4 regions of the Anoxybacillus sp. LAT27 genome follow, and region 1 is predicted to be linked to each of the others. Evidence: riboswitches for the same ligand, from Rfam matches in the RefSeq annotation. Region 1 holds a riboswitch; each other region holds the start of a gene.

Region 1 (3,547 bases):
ATCCAAAGCGTGCTCATCTTCAATGATTTCACCATCCCTCATTCTTATAACCCTATCTGCATATGAAGTTAACTCTTGAGAATGTGTTACAACTAACACGATTTTCCCTTGTTGTGAAATCTTCTTTAGTATTTCCATAATATGTACTGAGTTTTCTGAGTCTAACGCTCCTGTTGGTTCGTCTGCCAATATAATGTCCGGATCATTTGCTAACGCTCTCGCTATGGCTACACGCTGCTTCTGTCCCCCACTCAACTGATTAGGCAAATAATCTAATTTATCGCCTAATCCGACCATATTTAGAAGCTCTATTGCTCTTTCTTTTCTTTCTTCTTTAGATTTTCCTAATAAAATCATGCTCATTTCCACATTTTCTAGAGCGCTTAGATGAGGAATAAGGTTAAAGCTTTGAAACACAAACCCAATCTTTTCTCGTCGTAAGCACGCCCATCGCTTTTCATTGAATTCCCGAACATTGATCGAGTGAAAAATGTATTCCCCATCATCTGCATAGTCTAACCCACCAATAATATTCAATAAAGTAGATTTTCCACACCCCGATTCCCCTAATAAAAAAATCAACTGCCCTTTTTGAAGGTGTAAGGAAACTCCTTTCAATACTTCAATGTTTTCTCTGTTTAATTTGTAGCATTTTTTTATATTCCGAATAGTGATCAATTATTTCCATTCCCTTCAATTCAAAGATTTCCGTTTGAACAACTTATAGTAGTATCGATACCATGTAAAACTATAACAAAAAAATCAACACTTTTTAATATAAATTTACCAATAAAATATGAATATTAACTCAAAATGAAAATATACCCATTTATCATTCTGTCATGCCCCTCACACGAAAAAAACATTTCGGTTGAAAAAAACAAAAAGTTCGTTTATTCTGAATCTTATACAATAACATAATAAGTTCACGCAACAGGTGGTTCACACATGCTGTGAATCTTAAAAGGGAAGTTTGGTGAAAATCCAACACGGTCGCGCCACTGTGATGCAGAGCTGTTTATCACAATCCACTGTTTCATTTGAAATGGGAAGGAGATAAACAGCGATGAAGCTAAGTCAGGAGACCTGCCTGTTGTATGCACTTACGACCTACGCGTCATAGGGAGGAGTGAGGACATATGATCTTGAGGCACTTCATGTATCTCAATACAAGCTAGCTATGCCCTCCTTCTGTTTGGAAGAGGGTTTTTTTTCTTGATTGGGATATAAATAACTGGAGGTGCTTAACTTGTTCATTCGTAGTTCAAATGTAGGATATCCGCGCATTGGTGAAAAAAGAGAATGGAAAAAAGCATTAGAATCTTTTTGGAATGGGCAAATAAACAAAGAGCAATTCGCAAAAACAGAGAAAACGCAAATTCATACACATATGTGCTATTCACAGTTTGAACATATGATGCATATCATTGATGAGCTTGATGCGGATGTCATTTCCATTGAATCGTCACGAAGCCACGGTGAACTTGTTTCATCATTTGAAACATATGAGTACCAAAAGGAAATTGGCTTAGGGGTGTATGACATTCATAGTCCGCGCATTCCGACAAAAGAAGAAATAAGTGAGCAAATCGAACGGGCACTTCGGGTTCTTCGTCCAGAACAATTTTGGGTCAATCCCGATTGTGGATTAAAAACGCGAAAAGAAAAAGAAGCAATTGCCGCACTCAAAGTGATGGTGGAAGCCGCACACGAATACCGGGAGCGACTTTTGGCTTACGGAGGGATGAAGTCATGGAAGTGAGCGTCGAGCAGTCGAAAACGATTCAAACACGGCTCGTATTACCTTCTGATACGAACCATCTCGGCACGATTTTTGGTGGTACCGTTTTAGCTTATATTGATGAAATTGCGGCAATATCCGCCATGCGCCATGCACGAAAAGCCGTCGTCACCGTTTCGATCGACAAAGTTGACTTTATTTCTTCTGCGAAAGTAGGCGATATTTTAAAGCTTGAAGCATTCGTCTACTCGACCGGACGCACATCCATGAAAGTATTCGTCAAAGTCGAAACAGAAGATTTATTTACAGGAGAACATCACTTAACAACCACATGCTTTTTAACAATGGTCGCCATCGATCAAAACAAAAAACCGACGCCTGTTCCAAAAGTCATCATTCGTGAACAGGAGGAACAAATCGTACAACTGTATCAGCAAAACAAACGAAACAACAAGGCATAAATATTTACACGAAAAAACACACGTCCGATTACATACATCGTGACGTGTGTTTTTATCATTTCTTCTAATTTTTACTCCACCGTTACCGACTTCGCCAAGTTGCGTGGTTTGTCGACATCGCAGCCGCGGTGTAATGCCGCATAGTAAGCAATCAATTGCAATGGCACGACAGACGCAAGCGGTGTGAGCATCGGATGAACGGCTGGAATGACGAAACGGTCGTCCTCCATGTCTAATCCTTTCATTGAGATAATGCACGGATTAGCGCCGCGAGCGACCACTTCTTTGACGTTTCCGCGAATGCTTAAGTTCACATGTTCTTGTGTCGCTAGGGCAATGACTGGTGTGCCATTTTCAATTAAAGCGATCGTACCGTGCTTCAATTCTCCACCTGCAAAGCCTTCTGCTTGAATGTAAGAAATTTCTTTTAGCTTTAATGCCCCTTCTAATACGACATAATAGTCAACCGCGCGACCGATAAAGAAGCAGTTGCGTGTTGTCGCTAAATATTCGCGTGCAATTTGTTCCATTTCATGTTTTGCGTCGCAAAGTGTCTCCATCGCATTGGCGACAATGCCGAGTTCTTTTGTGACGTCAACATCTAGCGCGATGCCTTTTGCTTTCGCAGCGACCGCCGCTAACATCGCAAGCACCGCAATTTGTGCTGTATATGCTTTCGTTGATGCAACAGCGATTTCCGGTCCAGCATGAAGAAGAAGCGTATAATCTGCTTCACGCGATAATGTTGAACCCGGTACGTTCGTAATCGTTAACGATTTATGGCCAAGCTCTTTCGTGCGTACAAGCACCGCACGGCTGTCCGCTGTTTCTCCGCTTTGTGAAATGAAAATAAATAACGGTTTTTCTGATAAAAGCGGCATGTTGTACGAAAATTCGCTTGCGATATGCACTTCGACAGGGATTTTCGCCCAGTTTTCAATCAATTGTTTGCCGACTAAACCAGCATGATAGCTCGTGCCGCATGCGACAATATATAAACGATCGGCTTCATTCACTGCTTGCACGATATCTTCATCAATCGCTAACTCGCCTTGTTCATTGCGATATTTTTCAATTAAACGACGAATGACAAGCGGTTGTTCGTCAATTTCTTTTAACATGTAGTAAGAATACGTTCCTTTTTCAATGTCGCTTGCATCTAATTCCGCTACATACGGTGCACGCTCTACGACTTCACCATTTAACTTTTTAATTGTCACATGTTCTTTTGTGACAATGACGATTTCTTTATCCATTAACTCAACATATCGATTTGTCACTTGTAACATCGCTAATGCATCGCTTGCGACGACATTAAATCCTTCACCTAATCCAGCTAAAAGCG
Region 2 (3,547 bases), on a different contig from region 1:
ACATGAAGTCAGTTTAACTCCGAAAGAGTATGAGCTGCTTCACTTTTTAGCGAAATCGCCAGATAAAGTGTTTGATCGCGAGCAGTTGTTAAAAGAAGTGTGGCATTATGAATTTTTTGGCGACTTGCGCACGGTTGATACGCACGTGAAGCGGTTGCGTGAAAAACTAAATAAAGTGTCGCCAGCTGCAGCGAAAATGATCGTCACCGTTTGGGGTGTCGGGTATAAATTTGAGGTCGTGAATGAATGATGGCGCTATGGCGTAGTGTCGTTGGTAAGCTATGGCTGACGATTTTGTTGCTCGTTGCTTTTGTTCTTTTTATTTTAACGGTTTTGTTACTCGGTTTTTTTGAAAAATATTATTTAGAAAAGACAGGAGATCAGCTGACCCAACAAGCAATGAAAGTGGCGCGTGTCGTGGCAGAACATGATGAACAATTTGCACGCTCGATTGCGTGGACGATGGTTGATGACGTATCGAAGCTCATGATTATTATCGACGATCGCCATTATTGGTATTCGCCGAATGAGAAGCTTGCCGACTTGCCGCTTTCATTTGTACAACAAGATCAACAGTTATCGCGCGTTTTTGATGGAAAAAAGGTAGTGAAACGAACATTAATGCCAAATCAAACGATGCGAAACAATGAATATAACGAGCTGTTTATTGTCGGTGTCCCGCTTCATATATCTGATGGAAACGGTGCTGTATTCGTGTATCAATCGTTGAAAGCGGTGGAAGAAACGACAAAACAAACGACGAAATTTATTTTTCTTGCAGCATTTATTGCGATTGTTTTAACGACGGTATTCGCCTTTTTCTTGTCCACACGCATTACAGCTCCGCTCCGAAAAATGAGACAAGTGGCATTTGAAATTGCCCGTGGAAAGTTTGACTCAAAAGTGCCGATTGTTACTCATGATGAAATCGGGGAACTGGCAATGGCATTTAATCAAATGGGACGGCAACTGCAATTTCACATTAATGCGTTAAACCAAGAAAAAGAGCAATTGGCAAGCATTTTAAGCAGCATGGCGGATGGCGTCATTACGCTCAATCGAAATGGCGAAGTGCTTATTACAAACCCACCTGCCGACCGATTTTTACAAGCATGGTACTACGAACAAGGGCAGCGCGACGATTTATTACCCCTTCCTCCGCAAGTAAATGAATTGTTCAAAAAAGCGGTAACGGAAGAAAAGGAACAAGCTGCCGAAATCGCTTTACAAGGTCGCAATTGGGTCATTGTCATGACGCCGCTATACAATGGTAAAGTTATTCGTGGAGCTGTTGCGGTGCTTCGTGACATGACGGAAGAACGACGGCTCGATAAGTTACGCAAAGATTTTATCGCCAATGTTTCTCATGAATTACGTACGCCGATTGCCATGTTACAAGGATATAGTGAAGCGATCGTCGATGATATTGCGGCAACAGATGAAGAGAAAAAAGAGCTAGCAAAAGTCATTTATGATGAATCGTTGCGCATGGGTCGTCTCGTTAATGATTTGCTTGATTTAGCGCGCATGGAAGCGGGTCATTTAACGCTTCATCACGAACAAGTACCGCTCAAACCATATATAGAGCGCATTATTCATAAGTTTCAAGCGTTAGCGAAAGAAAAAGGCGTTCGTTTATTTGTAGATATGAACGATGAACGTATCGTTTCGTTTGATCCTGATCGCATTGAACAAGTGTTGACGAACTTAATTGATAACGCTCTTCGTCACACAGGTGAAGGCGGAGAAGTGCGCGTCATTGTCGATGGGGATGAAGAAAGAGTACGCATTTCTGTACAAGATTCTGGTTCGGGCATTCCAGAAGAAGACTTACCGTTTGTGTTTGAACGTTTTTATAAAGCGGATAAAGCACGTACGCGCGGCCGATCGGGTACAGGATTAGGTCTTGCGATTGCGAAAAACATCGTCGAAGCGCATAAAGGAACAATTACTGTTCATAGCAAACTCGGAGAAGGGACGACATTTACATTTACATTGCCATTAAAATAGAAAAAACTTGTTGCTATTAACGATATTTTTCGCTATGATAGAAACGTAAAAATTGTTCGACAATTACATATGTCCGTTGCAAAAAGGTGTCGAACGGGCAACCTAGTAGACTTAATAGGGAATCTGGTGCAAGTCCAGAACTGTCCCCGCAACTGTAAATGCTGACGAAATGAAACGTGCCACTGTACAATTTGTACGGGAAGGCTTCAAAGTAGGATGACGCATAAGTCAGTAGACCTGCCTTTTTGCTTCGTCATTCGCGTCTTCGGGGAGTGAGACGACGAAACGACAAGAGGAGTAATTATCTTTTGTTGTTTCCAGCTCATTCCGTTTGGGGTGAGCTTTTTATTTTTATACATAAAAAAGGGGGAAAAATGATGAAATGGAAACATTACGTATGGCTTCTTGCGCTTTTGTTGACGCTCGGATTAGCGGCATGCAACAATAACGCAGAGCCAGCAAAAGAGACGAAGCAAGAAGCGAAAACGGAACAAGCCGCATTTCCAGTCACCATAAAAGATGCGGTTGGTGATGTCACGATTGAAAAAGAACCGAAAAAAATTGTTTCGCTTATTCCGAGTAATACAGAAATTGCGTACGCATTAGGACTTGGTGACAAAATTGTTGGTGTCAGCGACTTTGATAACTATCCAGAAGATGTGAAAAACAAAGAAAAAATTGGTGGTATGGAGTTTAATGTAGAAAAAATTATTTCGCTTCAACCAGACGTTGTGCTTGCGCATGCATCGAGTGCTCATAACTCTGAAGAAGGATTAAAGCAATTAAAAGATGCAGGCATTACAGTTGTTGTTGTACCAAACGCAACGTCGCTCAACGACGTATATGCATCGATTGAACTCATCGGAAAAGCGACAGGAAAAGTGAAAGAAGCGACAGATGTTGTACAACAAATGAAACAAAAAATTGATGCCATCGCTGAAAAGGCGAAAGAAGTGAAAGAAGAAGCGACCGTTTGGGTAGAAGTTTCTCCTGCTCCAGAAATTTATACAGCTGGAAAAGGAACTTTTATGGATGAGATGTTAACGATCATTCATGCGAAAAACGCAGCCGGCGACCAAGAAGGATGGCCGATGTTTACTGAAGAAGATGCGGTGGCGTTAAATCCAGACGTCATTATTACGACGTACGGTTACTATACACCGAACGCTGTCGAGCAAGTGCTCGCTCGCCCAGCTTGGAAAGAAGTTCCTGCAATTAAAAATAAACGCGTATACGATGTTAATTCCGATTTAGTTTCTCGTCCAGGACCACGTTTAGCTGAAGGGGTCGAAGAAATTGCCAAAGTCGTTTATCCAGACATTTTTAAATAACTATATGACTGCATCCATCATTGCGATCGTTGCACTATTATTAGGGATATCGATTGGATCACAATCGATTCCCTTTTCTTCTATATGGGACACGTTGTCGCATCATTTGTTTCATACACCGATGGACGTTCCCGCCACCATTTCGCAAATTATTATTGCGATTCGTATGCCGAGAGTGGTGCTCGCCTTTTTGATTGGGGCGTCTT
Region 3 (3,547 bases), on a different contig from region 1:
ATCGCCGATAGCCCGCGCATTAGTGAAAAAACGAAGAAGAAAGTGCGCGAGGCGATGAAAGAGCTTGGCTATCATCCGAATTTTATCGCGCGCAGTTTAGCAAACAAATCGACGCAAGTAATCGGGCTCGTCATGCCAAGTTCGGCCGATAAAGCGTTTCAAAATCCGTTTTTCCCGGAAGTCATTCGCGGCATTAGTAAAGCGGTGCATGATCGGCAATATGCGTTACAGTTATCGACAGGGGAAACGGAAGCGGAAATTTATGATGGCGTCGTGCATATGGTGCAAGGAAAGCGCGTTGATGGTGTCATTTTGCTTTATTCGCGTGCGAACGATAAAATTATGGCGTATTTACAAAAAGAAGATGTGCCGTTCGTTGTCATTGGGAAACCGCATAAAAAAGCGGAAGAAATTACCCACGTTGATAACGATAACGTACGGGCGGCACGTGAGGCAACGGAATATTTAATTGAACTCGGTCATGAGCGCATCGCATTTGTCGGTGGAAACGTCAATCTCATTGTGACGATGGATCGTCTGCGCGGTTATGAAAAAGCGCTCAAATCGGCAGGGCTTGCATATCGAAAAGACTACATTGTACACGAGGAATTTTTAAAAGAAGGCGGACAAGAAGCGATGAAAGAGCTGCTTTCACTTGCTGAACCGCCAACCGCGCTCGTTGTCGCCGACGATTTAATGGCGCTTGGAGTATTAAATACGCTTGCGGAAATGGGCTTAAGCGTGCCGGGAGATGTGTCGATCGTCAGCTTTAACAACGTACTTTTATCGGAAATTTCTCGTCCGCCGCTCACGTCGGTAGACATTAACATTTTTCAACTCGGCTTTGAAGCGGCAAGAAATTTAATACAACAAATTGAAAATCCGAACGAGCCAATTAAACGAATTATTATCCCACATACGCTCGTGAAACGATTTTCGTGCGATTACTACAAAGCGCCTTCTCAATAGAGGGCGCTTTTTTTGTAAATGGACTAGGCGAGAAGAAAAAAATGGTGTATTATATTCTTAACATTCATGCTCTTTGAAAAACAATATACGATAAGCAAGTACGGTGCATACGTCTGTATGCTTAAAAGGGAAGAACGGTGCAAAGCCGTCGCGGTACCCGCCACTGTGATGGGGAGTTTTGTTGCAGGATGCCACTGATTTTTAGGGAAGGCGCAACGAAATGATGAACCTAAGCCAGGAGACCTGCCTGCTTGCGATACGTCGGCTGCCTACGGGAATATAGGTAGACGTGCGGGAACGATGGACGTTATATATGCTTAGTGACGTATGCTCTATTTTTTGAATCTTTCGTTTTTTCTGCACCTCTGCCTAGGGGTGCTTTTTTATTTTGAAAAAAAGGAGTGACATATATGGCAACGTGGAATTTACAAGGAACGAAACATCATGTGTTGATTTGTAACGGAGGAAGTTGTATGCGGAAAGGGGGAGAGGAGGTAACGCAGGCGATTCGTGATGAGATTGACAAACTGCAACTACATACCCACGTCCATACGACGCGGACGAGGTGCAACGGGCGCTGTGAAGATGCATGTGTTGTCATCGTGTATCCAGAAGGAATTTGGTACCGCACGATTGATGAGCAAGTCGGTAGGGATATTGTACGAAAACATGTAAAAGATGGCGAAGTATTGCTTGATTATGTGACGTACACATACGATGGAGGGTTTGTCATACCTGAACATAGCGTTGCGACAAGGGGGAAGGAAAAGTGAAGAAACCGTTGTTTTTTTTCGCTAGTGCGTGCGTAACCATCTATATTTTATTTGCGCTTTCGCCTTCTGTATATGCGATGCACATTATGGAAGGATTTTTGCCTTGGCAGTGGGCGCTCGTTTGGTGGCTGTTATTTTTACCGTTTTTCTTGATCGGTATGCGCAACGTTGCGCGTTTGATGAGGCAAAGGCCCGAAGTAAAGTTATTGCTTGCTTTAGCTACGGCATTTACATTTGTTCTTTCTGCGTTAAAAATCCCGTCTGTTACAGGAAGTAGCTCTCATCCGACTGGGACAGGTCTTGGTGCACTTTTATTCGGACCGTTCGTGATGACGGTCATTGGTACGGCGGTGCTATTGTTTCAAGCGCTTTTACTTGCGCATGGCGGAGTGACAACACTTGGTGCGAATGCGTTTTCCATGGCTGTCGTCGGACCGCTCGTTGCGTACGTACTGTTTTCTTTGTGTAAAAAGTTCGGCGTATGTACGCGCGTTTCCGTTTTCCTTGCGGCGATGATGGCCGATTTAGCTACGTATGTAATGACGTCAATTCAGCTTGCACTTGCGTTTCCTGATGCGACGAGTGGGGTATGGGGGGCATTTTTAAAGTTCGCTTCGATTTTTGCAGTGACGCAAATACCGCTTGCGATTACGGAAGGACTTCTTACCGTTGTTGTATGGAACTTTTTACATACGCACTCGAAGCGGGAGTTAACGATATTGGAACAGAAAGGAGCGACTATTGAATGAACAATCGCATATTGCTTCTCGTTGCTGCACTATTCATTGTGCTACCGCTATTTGTTGTGAAAAATACAGAGTTTGCTGGAGCTGATACGCTTGCGGAAGAAATGATTCAACAAATTGCGCCGCATTATAAACCGTGGTTTGATGTTGTATTTGAGCCCCCAGGCGGAGAAGTAGAGACGTTGTTATTTTCACTACAAGCCGCGCTTGGTGCTGGAGTGATTGGATATATTATCGGGCTGTACAAAGGGCGAAAGCGAAATGGTTAGTTGGCTTGACGAATGGGCGTATCGAAATCAACTGGCTAAAGTGAATGTCACATTTAAACTCATACTTACTTGCACACTGCTTATTGGGACGATTTTTGGAACGAATATGACTCGTTGTATCATTATCGTCTTGTTATTCATTTGGCTTCTTTATCGTGCCCGTTTGCCATGGTATGTTTGCGTTCGCTTTTTTGTCATCATGTCCCTTCTTGTTATTGGGAGCTGTGTTCCTCTTCTTTTTGCGATTGATCGTAACGTTCATTTTGTGGGCGAAAATGTGGGGCAAGTGGCAACGATTTGTTTACGCGCATTATCAAGTTCTTTTACGCTTTTTTCTCTTGCCATCACAACACCGTTTTTTCGCATTGCTTATGCATTAAGTAAATGGCGTGTTCCTCAAGCGTTCATTGAGCTATTAGTATTGACGTATCGCTTCATTTTCGTGTTAGAGAAAGCGGCGACGCATTTGTTTATGACGGTAAAAATAAAAAATGGGAAACGAAATTGGAGACTTGCATCGCTTGCGATTGCACAACTGCTTCGCCAAACGATACGCGATTACGAGGCGATGATTATTACGCAAGAGGCGCGCAACGTATCATCTGTTATCCCTATTTGTGCTGACGAACAATTGCCTCGAAAGTATGTGATGGAAGCGTGCGTCGGACTTGTTGTTTTACTTATTGTGGAGGGCTTATATGTTGCAATTTCATAATGTGCATTATACGTATCGAAACGGCACTTACGTGTTAAAAGGAATATCGTTGACAATTGAACAAGGAAAAAAATA
Region 4 (3,547 bases), on a different contig from region 1:
CGATGACGTTATCGAGCATACGCACTTGAATCGGAATTAATCGTTCGAGTACATCGTCTTGTACGGCGCGAGCGAGATGAATGCTAGATAAGTTACAAACGACAAAGTCGCCTGGCTTTTTATGAATAATAATTTCACCATCTTGCGTATACTCTTTTGTTACGGTAGTCGCGCTCATATTTTGCATAATTTCCGTACATAAATTGCTAGAATAAATCATGCCCGCATGTTTATTTGGATTCATTCGATTTGCTTCGTCGCGATAAAACATATAAGGTGTACCCGTTTCTAATTGTGATTTTAAAATGCGCTTCATAATTTCAATGGCGGGTACACGTTCTTTACTTAACTCTGGGTGATTGATACATTCTTCGTATTTTTCGCGGAACGAACCACACCCTCGTTCTTCATCGTAAAAATCTTCAAGACCTAGCGGATTCCCATCTTTATCTTTCCACCCCATCACTTTTTTCACTTCATGTGGGTCAAATAAATACCAATCGCCACGCTTTTCGACTTGTTCCATAAATAAATCAGGGATGCATACGCCATAAAATAAATCATGGCATTTTTGCCGTTCATCGCCGTTGTTTAGTTTCGCGTCTAAAAATGAGAAAATGTCTTTATGCCAAACGTCTAAATAGACGGCAATACTTCCTTGTCGCGTACCAAGCTGGTCAACCGATACAGCGGTATTGTTTAATTGACGCATCCATGGGATGACACCAGACGATACGCCTTTAAATCCTTTAATATCCGAGTTGCGTGCCCGAATTTTACCTAAATATACACCAATCCCTCCACCGCCTTTTGATAAACGCGCGACGTCTGTATTTGATTCATAAATGCCGGTTAAGCTATCGTCGACTGTATCAATGAAACAACTCGATAATTGACCGTAAGATTTACCTGCGTTGGCGTACGTTGGTGTAGCGACCGTCATGTATTGGTTCGATAACGCCCAATACGCTTCTTTGACAAGCTCCATTCGTTTTTCTTTTGGCTCATTCACCATCAGCGTAAGAGCAATGGTTAAAAAGCGTTCTTGTGGCAACTCATAAATTTCTCCGTCATATCCTTTCGCTAAATAACGATCAACGAGTGTGCGTAATCCGATGTATGTAAATTGCTCGTCTTTTTTCGGATCGATCCATGTCCCCGCTTCTTGTAGTTCTTCTTTCGTATATCGTTCAAGTACAAACGGATCGTAAATACCGAGATCAACGAGCATTGTTTGTAACTCATAAAAGTAGCGGTATGTGTCGGATACATCATAACCCCGATTTATAGCAGCCTCATTGTATAGCTGTTGTAAATAAAGGCGTGCTGCGACAAACGTCCAATCAGGTTGTTCTACGGTGATTTCGTCAAGTGCATTTAAAATGAGTTTGTTCATCATGTCATCGTATGATTTTGTATACGTCAGCGACCGTATCGTACGCTCGATGTATCGCTCGCTTGATAAGTGTGGAAAATCTTTGAAAATATGAAACAATAATGTGCGGATCGTTTCTTCATTTACTTCTGTTTGTTGTTTTATGTACACCATATAACATCCCTTCCCCTAGAAAATAAAAAAATCCGCTCTCGTTGAGCGGATGAAACGATGGAAAAAGGCATGCTTTTACCATCGTTTCATCTTCTCAATCCCCGAAGAATATGAAACGATACAAGGAAGGCAGGTCTCCTGACTTGCGCTTCTTCCTACTTTGGATTCCTTCCCATATATGCGCCATAAAACAGCTGACATATACAGTGGTGTTGTTTCCATTTCGTCTGCGCACACAGTTGCGGGGACAGTTCTGGATTCGCACCAGATTCCCTATTAAGTCCGTTTGGACACCTTCACTTGTCGGTTTCAATATATAGTTATTATCTTGTTTATCATCACAATATATTGTGTGAAAAAGGTTTACGTTTAAAACTATAACGAAAAATCTCAACATTTGCAATCATTATTTTTCATCCTTTGCTACATAGCGTCGATCTTTCATAAACAGCCGCCAAAAATAAATGAATCCTGGAAATAAAATTGCAAAACCAACGATATACGTCAAAAATAAGGCACGAAACGTATTCGGGTGTGTAAATCCCGACTCAATGGTTACATTCGGATAAATCATATACGGTAAATGAGCTTTCCCATATGCATAGCTCGCACAAAAATATTGCAAAACGATCGCAACCACCGCAAGACGCGGTATTCCGCGTCCATGTTTCTTTTTCCATGGGGGAAGAAAAAGCGCCCCGCCAGCTAAAAGGAACAATATGACGGAAACGACAAGCCATGGCCAATGAGACATCATTCCATCGTATAGCCACCGTGCTTCATTTCGCATCGTAATCATAATCAACATCGAGGAGAGAAGGGCGAATGGTCCTATAATAAGCGCATCGCGACGATAGATCGCATATGCCTCCGCTTCATTCGCTTCATTTGAGTAATCCGCTAATAAAAGCGAAGAAAGAAAAAGCGTGCTTGTAATCGCAAAGGCAATAAACGCATACTCATGTGGGCTTGTAAACAGACGATCGAGCCGAAGACGACTGACACCATTCATTGTTTCAACGAAAGACCCATGTGTAATGGGCAAGACGCTAATTAAAAATGCTGGAATAAGCAAACCGCTTATGCCTGAAATGTAAATGAGCACTTTTTCATATTTAGGGGCAACGTGCGAAAAAACGAGAAATGCACTACGAACGGTAAGCAAAAGTAAAATAATACTACCAGGGATAAGCAAGATCGTTCCAAGTATAAACGTCGCCCCAGGAAAAAAGCTAACGAGCGCTACGACGATCGCGACGATAAAGACGTTCGTTACTTCCCATGTTGGCGATAAATATCGATTTGCGATTTTCGTTGCTTTTGTTTGTGGACGATTCATATATACCATCGACCAAAAACCTGCTCCGAAGTCCATCGTCGCCATGACGGCGTAAATAAAAATAAATCCCCATAAAATTGAAATCGCAATTAATTCATCTGTCATCATCTTGCTCCTTTCTATATGTTTATAGACAACTGTTGTTCAATCGGATGGCGGCGAAAATACGATCGCAAGACGAGCACGACGGCGATGAGTAAAAATACGTAAATGGACGTAAATAAAAGAAAAAGTGTTCCTAAATTTGTTGATTGTGTTACAGCTTCTGCCGTTGTCATCATGCGATAAATGACCCATGGTTGTCTGCCTGTGCAAGCAAAAATCCAGCCAAATTCAATGCCGAGAAGAGCGAGCGGCCCAGCAGTAACAACTGTTCGCATAAACCAGTTTGGAAATGTATGTTGTTTCTTTATGCGATGCCAAATGAACCCGACAGTTGAAAGTAGGAGAAGAAACATGCCAATTCCGACCATGGCGTTAAAAAGTGTATGGACGAATAGAGGGGGCCACCATTCTTCTGGAAAATCATTTAACCCGACAACGACGGTATCGAAGCGATTACCAGCTAAAAAGCTAAGTAACCACGGAATTTCAATTCCCCATTTTACTGTTTGTGTTTCGCGATCTGTAAAACCACCGATAACGAGTGGAGCGTGTGA

What was found. Region 1 has a riboswitch for cobalamin ahead of LD028_RS08390 (5-methyltetrahydropteroyltriglutamate--homocysteine S-methyltransferase). Riboswitches for the same ligand answer to the same signal wherever they lie in the genome.
Region 2: linked by a shared signal. The riboswitch ahead of LD028_RS03330 (ABC transporter substrate-binding protein) and the one ahead of LD028_RS08390 (5-methyltetrahydropteroyltriglutamate--homocysteine S-methyltransferase) in region 1 are both predicted to bind cobalamin.
Region 3: linked by a shared signal. The riboswitch ahead of LD028_RS04705 ((2Fe-2S) ferredoxin domain-containing protein) and the one ahead of LD028_RS08390 (5-methyltetrahydropteroyltriglutamate--homocysteine S-methyltransferase) in region 1 are both predicted to bind cobalamin.
Region 4: linked by a shared signal. The riboswitch ahead of LD028_RS17650 (ribonucleoside-diphosphate reductase subunit alpha) and the one ahead of LD028_RS08390 (5-methyltetrahydropteroyltriglutamate--homocysteine S-methyltransferase) in region 1 are both predicted to bind cobalamin.

What each region holds. Positions count from the first base shown of each region.
Region 1 is NZ_JAIWYK010000081.1:6,969-10,515, reverse strand. Features, by position in the region: gene LD028_RS08400 (ABC transporter ATP-binding protein/permease) at 1-678, opposite strand, end outside; cobalamin riboswitch at 919-1,108, shown strand; partial or broken gene LD028_RS08390 (5-methyltetrahydropteroyltriglutamate--homocysteine S-methyltransferase) at 1,256-1,762, shown strand; gene LD028_RS08385 (acyl-CoA thioesterase) at 1,753-2,202, shown strand; gene glmS (glutamine--fructose-6-phosphate transaminase (isomerizing)) at 2,274-3,547, opposite strand, start outside.
Region 2 is NZ_JAIWYK010000061.1:147,846-151,392, reverse strand. Features, by position in the region: gene LD028_RS03340 (response regulator transcription factor) at 1-250, shown strand, start outside; gene LD028_RS03335 (ATP-binding protein) at 247-2,010, shown strand; cobalamin riboswitch at 2,078-2,269, shown strand; gene LD028_RS03330 (ABC transporter substrate-binding protein) at 2,385-3,341, shown strand; gene LD028_RS03325 (FecCD family ABC transporter permease) at 3,307-3,547, shown strand, end outside.
Region 3 is NZ_JAIWYK010000064.1:44,819-48,365, forward strand. Features, by position in the region: gene LD028_RS04700 (LacI family DNA-binding transcriptional regulator) at 1-969, shown strand, start outside; cobalamin riboswitch at 1,053-1,234, shown strand; gene LD028_RS04705 ((2Fe-2S) ferredoxin domain-containing protein) at 1,380-1,742, shown strand; gene LD028_RS04710 (energy-coupling factor ABC transporter permease) at 1,739-2,491, shown strand; gene LD028_RS04715 (energy-coupling factor ABC transporter substrate-binding protein) at 2,488-2,757, shown strand; gene LD028_RS04720 (energy-coupling factor transporter transmembrane component T family protein) at 2,750-3,472, shown strand; gene LD028_RS04725 (energy-coupling factor ABC transporter ATP-binding protein) at 3,456-3,547, shown strand, end outside.
Region 4 is NZ_JAIWYK010000445.1:423,513-427,059, reverse strand. Features, by position in the region: gene LD028_RS17650 (ribonucleoside-diphosphate reductase subunit alpha) at 1-1,549, opposite strand, end outside; cobalamin riboswitch at 1,660-1,862, opposite strand; gene LD028_RS17645 (cytochrome d ubiquinol oxidase subunit II) at 1,956-2,996, opposite strand; gene LD028_RS17640 (cytochrome ubiquinol oxidase subunit I) at 3,008-3,547, opposite strand, start outside.